Linked DNA regions of Flammeovirga agarivorans. The protein of the gene in region 2 interacts with the protein of the main gene of each other region in a pairwise test. Links are inferred from orthologs where the notes say so. Each region holds a gene or a part of one and is shown on either strand. Other genes may lie near its edges.

What was found.
Region 1: the proteins of HGP29_RS00720 (region 2) and mrdA interact in binary tests that used the Escherichia coli proteins (3 or more experiments, as listed by UniProt). The link is inferred for Flammeovirga agarivorans from one-to-one orthologs.

The regions. Positions count from the first base shown.
Region 1 is NZ_JABAIL010000005.1:260,751-266,610, reverse strand. Bases 2,869-5,802 are described here. They hold mrdA (penicillin-binding protein 2), read right to left. Parts: upstream 5,348-5,802; coding sequence 3,389-5,347; downstream 2,869-3,388. Other genes in these bases: HGP29_RS17210 (vWA domain-containing protein), read right to left, coding at 5,370-5,802; HGP29_RS17220 (LytR/AlgR family response regulator transcription factor), read left to right, coding at 2,869-3,323. Also shown: HGP29_RS17230 (TonB-dependent receptor domain-containing protein), read right to left, coding at 1-1,102; HGP29_RS17225 (sensor histidine kinase), read left to right, coding at 1,412-2,539; more of HGP29_RS17220, read left to right, coding at 2,532-2,868; more of HGP29_RS17210, read right to left, coding at 5,803-5,860. UniProt on the Escherichia coli protein: Catalyzes cross-linking of the peptidoglycan cell wall. Responsible for the determination of the rod shape of the cell. Is probably required for lateral peptidoglycan synthesis and maintenance of the correct diameter during lateral and centripetal growth.
Region 2 is NZ_JABAIL010000001.1:150,245-158,201, reverse strand. Bases 2,681-5,750 are described here. They hold HGP29_RS00720 (transglycosylase domain-containing protein), read left to right. Parts: upstream 2,681-3,034; coding sequence 3,035-5,467; downstream 5,468-5,750. Other genes in these bases: HGP29_RS00715 (helix-turn-helix transcriptional regulator), read left to right, coding at 5,576-5,750; porW (type IX secretion system periplasmic lipoprotein PorW/SprE), read left to right, coding at 2,681-2,869. Outside these bases: HGP29_RS00730 (M23 family metallopeptidase), read right to left, coding at 1-291; more of porW, read left to right, coding at 596-2,680; more of HGP29_RS00715, read left to right, coding at 5,751-6,388; HGP29_RS00710 (S8 family serine peptidase), read right to left, coding at 6,430-7,957. UniProt on the Escherichia coli protein: Cell wall formation. Synthesis of cross-linked peptidoglycan from the lipid intermediates.

The DNA of each region.
Region 1 (5,860 bases), on a different replicon or contig from region 2:
TATTGATACCTTTTTGGTTGATGTAGTTTGCAGAAACTCTCATTTCTAACTTGTCATTCAAACCTTTTGTAGTAGCGTTGAATGAGAAGTTGTTTTTATTGAAAGTGTTTGTTGGCATTACTCCGTTTGCAGTAGTATTTGCATAAGAAGCATAGAATTGTGATTTCTCTCCACCTTGAGTATATGATAATGAATTTACCCAAGTAGTTCCAGTTTTGTAGAAGTCATCTGCAGTGTGAGCATTGTGGTTGATTGCATTTCCTTCAGCATCATATTTTGATTGCATTTCAGGATACATGTAAGCTTGCTCTGCAGTAAAGTTTGATGAGTAAGTTAAGTTAGAGTAACCAGGACGTCCTTTCTTTGTAGTAATCATGATTACACCGTTTGCCGCTTGTGAACCATAAAGAACAGACGCTGCAGCACCTTTTAAGATGTTGATTGACTCGATGTCTTCTGGGTTGATGTTTGAGATACCATCACCACCATCACGACCTGGGTTTTCAATCTCACCTGGTTGGGTAGCACCTTGACCTGCCATTGGCACACCATCAATTACATATAAAGGAGAAGAATCACCTTTTGCAGAACGGTTACCTCTTAAGTTGATTTTTACTGATCCACCAGCACCAGAACCACTTCTTGATAACTGTAAACCAGCTACACGACCAGAAAGCGAGTTCATTACGTTTGGATCTTTAGCAGTAATTAGATCTTCAGAACTTACTGATTGAGTTGAGTAAGTTAAACTTTCTGCAGATCTTTCAACACCTAGTGCTGTTACTACAACTTCTTCTAATTGTTCAGCATCTACTTCTAATGATACTGAAAACTCTGACTGGTTTCCTACTACAATTTCTTGTGATAAGTATCCTACATAAGAGAATACTAAAGTAGTTCCGTCGGCAACTGATAAAGAGAAAGCTCCGTTAAAATCAGTTGTTGTTCCTGTAGTCGTACCTTTAACTAGTACGTTTACCCCTGGAAGTGGTTCAGAAGAGCCGTTTTCGGTTACTGTACCTTTCACAACACGGTCTTGTGCGTGAATTGTGTTTGCCATAAGCAGCAAACTAATAAACATTGTTAGTAGTCTGAATTTCATATTGAACTGAAGGTTAGATGAACAGACGATGCAGGCAAATCATTAAATTAGTATTTTTGGCCTACAAGCAAAGGAAACACTCCCTTGCACATTCTTGATATCGTAAATGTATATCAGACACTTAAGGAATTTTAAAAAAATAGATTAACAGTCATTAAAGTATGCTATACAGCACAATTTTTAGGATAAACTGCATTCATCCCTAGATGAACGTCATAAAATCCTATATTTAATGCAATAAATCTAAAATAATTGTTTCATCAACGCTTATCTTGTATTTAGCTTTTATTAAACAATAGACGTTAAATAATGGCAATACAAACAAAAAATAAGTTATTTGATGAGAAGATAAATATTCTAGACCATCTACCTGAATCAATGTCTTTGAAATTGAATAAACCAATCATACAGCATTCCATCTTCTGGATCATCTACTTTGTATTAAATGGTCTAAGATGGGGCAGTTATTATGATGACTACACTTACTCTTTCCAGTCCAACCTTATAGGCTTTGCGATACATATACCATTATCGTATTATCATGCCTATTATTTATTACCGAAATACATACCTAATAAGAAGTACTTTATGTACATCTTTCAATTAAGTATCGCTTTGGTAATTATGATGTACTTAAAAGTATTCCTTACCCAACAGTTTTTATTACCTGTTTGGCCAGAAGCGGGTACTCAAGCTGAAATATTTAGTGCGAACCATGTTATTGCCATTATCACCGGTGAGCTCTATGTTTTAGGTATTACTACATCTATTGCTCTAACACAAAACTGGATAGCCAACCAAAAGAAGACTAGAGAGCTTGAAAAACAGAATATGATGACGGAACTGAACTTATTAAAGAGTCAGATTCAGCCACACTTCTTATTCAATACACTTAATAATATCTATTCTCTTACTTTAGATAAAAGTGATGAGGCATCTGATGCTGTGATGAAACTATCAGAGCTGATGAGTTATATGCTGTATCAAAAAGAAACAAGGGTAAACCTAGAGGACGAGCTATATTATATGCAAAGCTATCTGGATCTTGAAAAACTTAGATTCGGAAATCGCCTAATTATGACTTTTAATGTAGAAGGAGAAGCAGGAAATGTAAGAGTTCCTCAACTTTTATTCTTACCTTTTATAGAAAATACATTTAAACACGGGGTAAAGAACAAGCTCAATGAAATCAAAATTGAATTGAACTTGAAGATTTCGGATGATTTTATCACATTTGAAGTAGAGAATCCAAGTATTGATCAAACCCCACTCCCTTTCAACCTGCCTGTTCAAACGAAAAAAACCAAAACCGGCGGATTCGGACTTGCTAATGCAAGAAGACGACTAGGACTACTATATGATGATCGATACAGCCTTGACATTAATGATGGAGAGGAGAAGTTTAAAGTAACGCTTAAAATTCCACGAGATGAGTAAAATTAAATGTCTGATTGTTGATGATGAGCCTCTAGCAATAAAAGTGATTGAAAATTACTTAATGAGGTTGAACGAGTTTGAGATCGTGGCAAAATGTGAAAGTGCTATAGAAGCATTCAACGTACTACAGAATCAGAAAATAGATTTAATGTTCTTAGATATCAATATGCCAATGCTAACAGGTATTGACTTTGTAAAATCTTTAGAACAAAAACCTGAAGTAATTTTAACTACTGCTTACAGAGAATATGCATTAGAAGGCTTTGAAATTTCTGCATTAGATTACCTTCTAAAGCCTATTTCATTCCAGAGATTTTTAAAAGCAGCTAATAAAGCATCAAAATTAATTCAGACCAAAGAAGCCGCAAAAGGTAATATATCAACGGCAACTACTTCTAGTAGTAGTCCAAAAGTGACTTCAACAACTACAGCGAAATCATCATCTGATGAAGATGCTTTTATCTTCCTCAAGGTGGAAAAGAAGATGGTAAAAGTAAAGTTGGATGATATTATCTATATGGAGAGTCTAAAGGACTACCTAAGAGTCTACACGAAAGACCAAGAAATGGTTGTTCATTATACCCTCACAAAAATTCTTGAAAACCTACCAGAAGATGAATTCATCAGAGTTCATCGTTCATTTGCAATTTCCCTCAATAAGGTAAATGCCATTGAAGGTAATCAGGTAGAACTTAAAAATGGTAAAATGCTCCCAATAGGAAGACTTTATCAACAAGTCGTTAAAGATACTATCTATAGTAAAGGTATTATGCCGACCAATTAATAGATTTTATAAGTGAATAAAAAAGGATAATTAGAGTAAAGCACTCTTAATTATCCTTTTTTTATTTATTCATCTGTCGATGTTGTTACTCGAATGGAATCTTGTTGGGCTGCCTGCTGAGCTCTCTTCGCTTGAAGTTCTTTCATTCTGGCTTTTTGCTTTTCTCTACGTTCTTTCAACAACCTTTCTTTCTCCTTTCTTGCTTCTTCTTTAGCAATTAGGTCTCCGTTGTAAACATATTTTTCAAGATAAGGACGTTTTACTTCACCGTTTACGTACTTCTCCATCATTAAACTTGCAATAGGTGCAGCCCATGTACCACCAAAACCTGCATTCTCTACATATACAGCAATGGCAATTTGAGGTTTATCAAGTGGAGCAAAACCCATAAAAATAGAATGGTCTTCTCCATGAGGGTTTTGAGCAGTACCTGTTTTACCACAAATGACAAGATCATTACTGAATGCTCTTCGGGCTGTACCTATTCTTGGAACTTCAGACATAGCCCTTGCAATATGATCCACATATTCAGGTTTTACATCTACTTGATGCTTTACTTTATATTGTTGTAGTGGTCCTTCACCACCAATATCTTTAATGATATGAGGCGTATAATAATGTCCTCTATTAGCGATAATTGCTCCTAAGTTAGCTAATTGGATAGGCATAGCCAATACCTCTCCTTGACCAATACTAATAGAGTGAATAGTACTGATTTTCCATCCTCCACCTTTATAAATTCTATCATAAAGGTTTGAACTAGGTACTAAACCACCTTTTTCATAAGGCATATCTACACCAAGCTTCACACCAAGACCATATCCTTTTACCTCTTCCCTCCATGTATCTAGAGTTTGTCTTAATACATCTGAAGTCTCATACCGCTTACCTTCATCATCTAACAAACGACGAATTTCTTGATAATACCAAGGGTTACATGAATTGATAATGGACCCTGCCACATTCAAAGGTGTTTTGTGATCATGGCAACCTACCAATCGTTTATTACAACTGAAGTAAGTGGTAAGCGTATCAATTGCTCCTTTTTGTAGACCGATTAACGCCATCACAGTTTTGAAAGTAGATCCCGGAGGATACCTAGATTGCATAGCACGGTTAAAAAGTGGTTTATTTTTATCTCTTGAGAGACCACCATAATTCTTAGAAACTCTTTTTCCTTCACCCGTTAACTGGTTTGGATCGTATGATGGAGCAGAAATCATGGCTAAGATTTCACCTGTATTAGGATCTAGTGCTACAACAGCACCTTTTTTATTCACCATCAAGTCTTCCCCATATTTTTGTAAGTCAAGATCGATGGATGAAGTTAAAGTAGCTCCTACTCTTGGGATAGTATCAAATTTACCATCTTCAAAAGATCCTTTGGTCACCCCTTTAACGTTTTTCATGATGTAACTTACACCACGCTGTCCTCTAAGTTCTTCTTCATAAAATTTTTCTACACCACTTTTACCGATAAGGTCACCACTCTGGTAATACCCTGCAGTATCACGATCTAAAAATGCTTTTGATACCTCTTTCACATATCCTAATGCATTTGCTAAACTCTGATGTGGATATGATCGAATGGTTCTCGCTTGAATACTTAAACCTTTAAAGCGAATAATTTTATCTTGTATCTTGGCGTATTCTGTTTCCGTCAGCTGCTTTTTTAGTACTGAAGGTTTATACCAAGAATAATATTTCGATTTTTTGATATTATACCTTAACTCCTCCATAGTGTAGTCTAGCATTCCTGCTAATACTACTGAATCCTCTTCTTCTATCTTAAAGTATTTGGGTACAATCATCACATCGAAAACGGCAGCATTTGAAGCCAATAGTTTTCCATTACGGTCGTAGATCATACCTCTTAAAGGATATTCTACCACTCGTTCTACTATGTTTGCTTCAGCTCTTGTCTTATAATTCGTACTAAATACCTGAATGTTTAATAAAACAACCGCATAAGTAATGAATAAGATTGAAAAGCCTGCAATGATATGCCAACGTCTTGATTCCATGTTTTCCTAGTCCCTTCTTTTCTTAGTCTTCCAATGCGTTTGTCATAAATGTACTTTTCAGTGCCATCCACATTAAGAAGAATATCAGTCCCCAAATCAAATAATATTGGTAGAAATCTTTTGTGTCCTTGTATCTTGTTTCTTTGATTTCAGCCTTTTCGTAATTATCAATTCTATCAAAGATTTTTGCTAAGGCTTTATTATTTGTAGCTCTAAAATACTTTCCTTTACCAATTTTCGCAATTTCTCTCAGTGCTGTTTCATCAAGATGTTGCTCAATATATTTTGGTCTACCGAACATATCAGTACCATATGGTACTCTACCTTCTTTACCTACACCAATTGTATATACTTTTACTCCATAGCCATATGCTAATTCTGCAGCCGTCTTCGGGTCAATACTTCCTGCAGTATTCTCACCATCTGATAATAAAATAGCTACTTTTGATTTAGCATCAGACTCTGACATTCTATTAATGGCTACACCTAGTGCAAGACCAATAGCAGTACCAT
Region 2 (7,957 bases):
ATCTTTCTCATCAGAAGCAATCTTCAATGAATCCAAACTACGTTCCATTTCAATCAGCTTTCTGTCTGTCTCTCGATAAGCAACTCGAGGATCAAAAATCTTAGCCAATAATGTGGTCGCTAATACAAAACTCAAACCTCCTAAAACGGTAAAAAGCATTCCTAAGACTAATAGGATTTTTACATAGCTGAATCTATATGCAGCCCTTTCAGCAAAGGTTTCTTCATCTCTAACGACAAGAACAAATCTAGTGGTCAGCCACTCTGATAAGGTCTTTCCTTGTTTTTTCATTGATTATATTTCTTCTTGTTTAAGAAGTTTACAAATGGTAAAATTACAATAAATGAGGACTTTATTTGCATTTTGTCTATAACTATTGAATTATTATAACTTTTTCGATAATAAAAAATGTAAATTAGCCATTGACTGAGGTCAATGAAAAAATTTAATTAGTCTCTTTTTTATTGAATTATGTTATTTTTAAAGTGATATTCCACTTTTTGCTGTTATCAACCCCCTTCTAAATTGCGATAACACATTTTTTTTCAGGAATTCATCATCATTCATTTTTTATACAATTGATCGCTACATCACAATGAAGCAGATTATTTTAAATAAAAATACCACTCTAATTATAAAGGCATTTCTGTTAACACTACTTCTTGTTTCTGGTAGTGCTTGTCAGTTTTATCATGATACTGCTACACATTACAATTCTTACTTTTTAGCAAGAGAAGGAATGGAACAGTTGGAGTTGGATTTATTTAATGAACATGTGGATGATTACAATGACGTTCTATCAATTTTAATACCTATTGATACCAATAAAACATTATCGCATAAAGAACAGCTAGATTTTATCATTACAAAAGCATCTCGTCCTATTAAATTTCACAAAAGTAGTGAATGGATCGATGAATGTTATTTATTAGTGGGTTGGGTAAGGCTCTATGAAGAGGATTATGAAAATTCACTCACTACTTTTAAATATGTCAATGCTAAATTTAATGATGAAAATAGTAGACATGCTGCTCTGAATGCTCTTTTAAGAATGTTTATTGAAAAGAAAGAAGAAGGAAACATTACTTTAGTAAAAGATATCATCAAACAACAAAAAGCCCCTTACAATAAAGAAAACACAAAAGACTACCACCTGAATCTCGCCCACTATTACAGAAATAAAAATGATTTCAAACAATCGATCGCTCATCTAAGGTTAGTTGTCGATTTAGAACAAAAAAAGCATTTACGCTCTAGGTATTATTTCATACTAGGTCAGATGTATGAAAAAACTGGAGTGATCAATGATGCTTATAAAGCCTACTCCACCGCTGAAAAAATATCAAAAACGAATGATCTAGAGTTTCAATCTGATATTAGTGCTTACAGTATGCAACCTGTAGACTTCAGTGATGAAAAGCAGACGAAGAAAATCAAAAAGTATTTTGACAAAAAATTAAAAGACCATAACAACTGGGATAATAGAGATAAAATCTATTATGAAATGGCTCAGTTTGAAATGCGTAAACCCGATTATGATAAAGCCTTAAGTTTTTTCAACGAATCAATTCAGGTAAGTACATCCAATCAGATTCAAAAAGGGCATTCGTATTGGGAGTCGGGCAAAATATATTATACAGAAAAGAAAGATTATATAGCAGCTGCTGCTTATTATGATAGTGCAGTTCAAAACTTTGATGAATCTGTATATGGTTTTGAAGACATTAAGAAAAGATCTGAGAACTTACAAGAACTCGCTAAGTACACCAAAATTGTTCAAGAAAATGAACGTTTACTGAGCTTGTACGAAATGAATGAGGAGGAAAGGAAAGAGTTTTTAGAAAAAGAAATTGAAGAAGAAAAAGAAGAGCTCATTCTAAAGCAACAGTATGCGATAGAAAATGAGAAAAAGAAAGAAAAACCTGTTACTGCAAAATCACAATCCTTCAGTAATAAAGAATCTAAAGAGTTTTATTTTTACAATACGAATGCTTTGGCACAAGGTAAAGCTCAATTCTTGAGAATTTGGGGCTCAAGACCTCTAGAAGATAACTGGAGAAGGTCTAACAAAATGGAATTTTCAGGGGCCGCTAACACAAACAATCAAACTGCCAATAATAACCAAAAGCCCACATCAAGTAATAAGAAAAAAGATAAAAATGATGAGGCAAGTAATGAGGACTTATTTGCTGGTTTGAAAACAATGGATCAAAGAATTGCTGAAATACCTACTACAGATGAGGAGTTAAAAAAGGTACATAAAGCATTAGCCGATGGCATTTTCGAATTAGGGAAGGTTTATTTCTATAGAATGAAAATCAACGAAGAAGCGTTAAATAACTTTTATCGTTTTCTCGATGAATACCCTAATGATGAAAATGCACATGAAGTCGCTTACCTTGTTTATGTGATTTGTCAGGAAGATGAAAGTTGTGATGAAGAAGAAGCAAAGCAATATCTTATCGAAAATTACCCTGATTGCTTGTATTCAAAAATTCTTCTTAACCCGAACTATGTAAAAGAAACCAATGAAAGGGAGAACTATATTAAGGATTTATATGCCTCTGCCTATCAACTATATCTTGAAAAACAATATAATCAATCAGATATCAAGCTCAATGAACTATTAAACGACTTCCCTCAAAGTGCTTATGAGGAAAAAGGGAGATTTTTAAGAGTCTTGCTTATTGGTCGAACTACCAAATACTATCAAACATTCAAAGATGCTCTAAATGGCTACCTACTTGCTTATCCTTCTGGAGAGTTTTCTGATACTGCAAAAGGAATGCTAGAAGAAATCACTGAACGCCGTCTTGAAAATGGATATATCCCTGGTAGATATCATGATTATGAAATCACAACAGAATAATAAATTGGTATGATTTTACTATACAATTGGGTGGTAAAAATCTTGCCTTTTTTCTAATCATAATTAGAGAATCAAATAAAAAGTATAAAGGAATGATTAACTTGCTTACTTATTCATTTCAATACTAATATTATATACAGCTTAAGTACTGAATATTAAAAACATATGTATTTAAAAGCCATAAAAGCACTTTGGATTCTATTTATTATAGGTGTCGTAAGTGCCATCGTTTTTGGAATTTCTTTAAAAAATAACTGGTTTAACTTATATGGTGAACTTCCAGACCCAAGTGTCTTAGAAAACCCTAAAAGTGAAGTTGCCTCTGAGTTATACTCTGCTGACGGTGAGTTATTAGGTAAATACTACAGAAAAAATAGAACAAAAGTAGAATATGAAGATCTATCTACTAACCTAAAGAATGCATTATTAGCTTCTGAGGATGTTCGTTTTTACGACCATAGTGGTATCGATTTTAAAGCTACAATTGCTGTACCTTATTATCTTTTCCGCTACGTTACAATGAGCGGTAAGAAGAGAGGATCGTCCACATTAACTCAACAATTAGCAAAAAACCTATTTAAAATCCGTAGAGATCAAGATCTAGAAGGTAGATTATCAAGTGTTCCTTTAATTGGACTTGTAATCAATAAATTAAAAGAGTGGATTGTAGCTGTAGAACTTGAAGAAGCCTACACAAAGAAAGAAATCATGACAATGTATTTAAACACTGTCGATTTTGGTTCCAATGCCTATGGTATTCATGTTGCTGCTCAAACTTTCTTTAGTACTACTCCAGATCAATTAACTGTACCTGAATCTGCGGTACTAGTTGGTATTTTACAAGCACCAACATTCTATAGCCCAAGATTTCACCCTGAAAGAGCTTTAAAAGTTCGTAATCAGGTCATCAGTCAAATGGAAAAATACAACTTGATCACTGCAGCTCAAGAAAAAGAGTATATGGGTGAAGATTTAGGTTTAAGATACAATGTTGAAAACCACAATAAAGGTCTTGCTCCTTACTTTAGAGCTGAAGTAGTAAAAGATATTCAGAGATTCTGTAAAGATAAAGGCTTGGATTTATATGCTGATGGTTTAAAAATCTATACAACTATCGATTCTCGTATGCAGCGATATGCTGAAGAAGCAATTGATAAACATATGAGAGCTCAGCAAGCATTATTCAACGAGCACTGGGAAGGACAAGGTGAGCCTTGGAGAGATAGAGAAGGTGAAGTAATTCCAAACTTCTTACCAAGAGCTATCAAAAGAACAAGAGTTTACAAATCACTTTATAAGCAATACGGTGGCGATTCATTAGCTATTGATAAAGCTTTAAAAGTGAAAAAGAAAATGAAAGTATTTACTTGGGAGAACAACAACCATGAAAAAGATACTGTTATGAGTTCTTATGACTCTTTAAAGTACTACAAAATGTTCTTACAAGTTGGTATGACATCAATGGAACCAAAAACTGGAGCAATAAAAGCTTGGGTTGGAGGTATCAACTATAAATACTTTAAGTATGACCATGTTCGTTTAGGTTATCGTCAGCCTGGTTCAACTTTCAAACCGTTCTTATATGCAAAAGCACTAGAAGATCGTTTTCAACCTTGTTCTCCTATCACTGACGTCCCGATTACTTTTACTGCTGAAGAAGCAGTAGCGGACAAACCTTGGACACCTGCCAATGCTGATGGATATAGTGGTAAAACATATACATTGAGACAAGCAATGTCGAGATCAATCAATACTGCTGCTGCTTACTTAGTAAAAGAACTAGGTGCTCCGACATTATCAAGATATGCAAGAGACAAGTTTGGTTTTAAATTTATACGAGATCAAATGTTCTCTTATTTATTGACGGAAGATGATAAAGCAAGAGGTAGAACTGGTTATGACAAAAAGCCAATCAAAGGTGTACCTTCGTTATGTTTAGGTACTGAAGATGTATCTGTTTTTGAAATGGTAACTGCCTATTCTGTTTTCATCAATAAAGGTACTTGGACCGAGCCTAGATTTATTACTAGAATCGAGGATAAAAATGGTAGAGTATTAAAAACATTTACTCCTAAAAAAGTAGAAGTACTAAATGAGAGAACTGCGTGGTTAATGACATACATGCTAAGAGGTACTTCAGAAGAAGCAGGTGGTACTGCCATGCGTTTGAATAGATATAACTTTAAGAGAGATAAGAAAACTGGAGAGGTATTCCATGTAGGTGGTAAAACAGGTACTACTGCTAATTTCTCTGATGGTTGGTTTATGGGCTTCACTAATGACCTTGTAACTGGTGTATGGTGTGGAGGCGAAGATCGTTCAATCCACTTCAGAACTATTAAGTATGGTCAAGGTGCCCGTTTAGCATTACCTGCATTTGCTTATTTTATGGAGGATGTTTACAAAGACAAGCAATTATGCCAAGAACTAGGTTATAAGCGTAGTAAATTCCCAGAGCCATCAATTCCTATTAATGTTGAATTGGATTGTAGTAAATACAGCCCTGATAATTTTGGGGATATAATGGCTGAGGATGATTCTGTAGCTACTGAGCAAGAATATGTTGCTCCTACAGAAACAGATGATGGAATCCTGTAAAATGGCATATAATCATAACAATTTATAAATAATGCGAGAATAATTCATTTAATGGATTATTCTCGCATTTTTGTATTGCGTACTACACTTTACTAAAAATAACTATCAATGGAAATTACCACCAAGGACAAAATAGAAAATGCTAAGGATATAAAAATAGAAGCATTCAGAGCAAACATCAGAAAAACCAACCCACACAAGCACAACAAATATGTTGAGATTGTTTATCTCTACGAAGGTTCTGGTAGCCACACAATAGATTATGACACCTTCGAAATTAATCAACCTACTTTGTTCTTTATTCAAAAAGAACAGATGCACCATTGGGATATCCTTTCAGAACCAAAAGGTTTTGTTATCATAATGAAAAAATCATTTCTTGAAAACAGTACTGACCAGCAGCTAATACAACTTATTGGAGAAATGAGTCATCACCCATGTGTTTATCTCAAAGATATCGATCAAGTAAATACTATTTTTCAGCTTCTTGTTGATAATTTAAAAGATAGATATGATACTCAACAGACAGTCATCGAAGGGTTGTTAAAAGCATTATTTGCTAAGTTCCTTCATGACACAACTCCTTCTACTGGCAATACGCACCAATATTCAGAGTCTTTTATACAGCTAAAAGATCTGTTAGAAAGCTCTGAACAGATCATCAACAGCGTAAACCATTATGCAGATTTATTACATACCACTCCACAAAATCTAAATGCAATCTGTAAAACTGCTATTGGAGTATCTGCATCAAAATTTATCGGTGAATACATTATTAAGGAAGCAAAAAGAATGCTTCTATATACGAACCAAACTGTTAGTGAAATTGCCTTTGATCTGAATTTTAAGGATTCATCTCATTTCATCAGATACTTTAAAAGAAAGACTGAAATGACGCCTTCTAATTTTAGGACAAGCTAAAAAAAGGAACAGATGTAAACCTGTTCCTTTCGTTATAGTAATTATTCTTTTATCAGCTTTTTATGATAGATACTTCCATCTTGTTGTTCAATCCTTATGATATATAAACCTTTAGAAAGGTTTGTGATGTCAACTTTATTTCCATCCCAATGTGGAGGAGAAGAAATTTGTTGACCTGAAGTTTTTAAGATATCAACAGAGCTTATCCCTTTTTCAGATAAAATAAAGAGCTCATTCCCTAAGTTTGGATTCGGATAAACTACCGGAGCCATTTCTTTTAAGTCTTCTTCGACTGTTGAAGATACACTAGCATTTACTCTTACCACTCCTTGATAGGAAGCCTGCTGGTCTGACCCAACAACAAACATTAATAAGTCTTTAAGTCCTTCAGTCTGATATGTCACCTCATGAGGTCCTTCCCCATAAACGACAGAAGGTGTGGCGTCTTCAGGTTCTCCAAAATACCATCCTACCAATGCACTATCAACATCTGATCTACTTGTAAAGGTTACCTCTGAATTTAAGCCTACAATAGTTTTATCTATAGTATAGTTCAATGAAGTAACTTGAGGTTCATAATCTACTACTCTGAAGTTATCCATAGCCAATCCAATACCTCCAGAAGAATCTTGGCTTGCTGCTACAAAGAATAATCTAAAGGCTACTTTCTCCCCTTCAAACCCTGCCAAAGGGATATATTTTGTTTCCCATTCATTGTCTGTTGTACCAGTCATAATAGGAATATTTTCACCACTCCAATAATATTCAGAAGACAATTCATTGTTCCATGATGGATCAACATAAGAACCTAATAATCTCCATGATCTACCATAGTCATTACTAAATTCTACAAACATGCCATCTACTTGTTCTTTTACATCTTGCTTTAAAGCAAAAGAAAAGCGTTGTGTATCATCATCTCCATCAGGTAAATCAAATACTGATGTATATAAATAGAATCCTGTTGGTACTTGATATCCCGCGGTATCTTTACCCAATACATAAGCATTATCACCACTTAGAGTTCCGTTTTTACCTTCGATACTAGATGAACCTAATTCCAAGTCTGTTCCAGCAAGGTTAAGTGAATAAAATAGTAAGTCATCACCTTCAAGATCTCCACCATCTGCTAAATCAAATGGTACACTTTTTACCCCTAAGATTGGAATAGTGTCTTTGTGGTTCCTGCTAGGATCGTTGTTTATATATAATTCTACTTCATACTCACCTGTAGTCTCATAAGTATGTGTTGGACTTGGCTCTGTAGATGTATTTCCATCACCAAAATCCCACAAATAATCTATTGCTCCACCTGAGTTATAAACAAATTGTATAGGTCTTTTGATATATTCAACATCTGCAGTAATGTTGAAGTCTGCTGTTGGTTCTTCTTTAGTGACAATAAAATCTCTAATCATAAAACCATCATCTGTATCTTCTATTTGAAAGGCTGATTCATGTCTGTAGACAAATCTGAAACGGACTTTATCATTGCCTGCTAAGAACGATACATTATAAGCGGTAGAATCATTTTCATAATTTCCTAACCAACCGGTTTGGTTTTCGAAA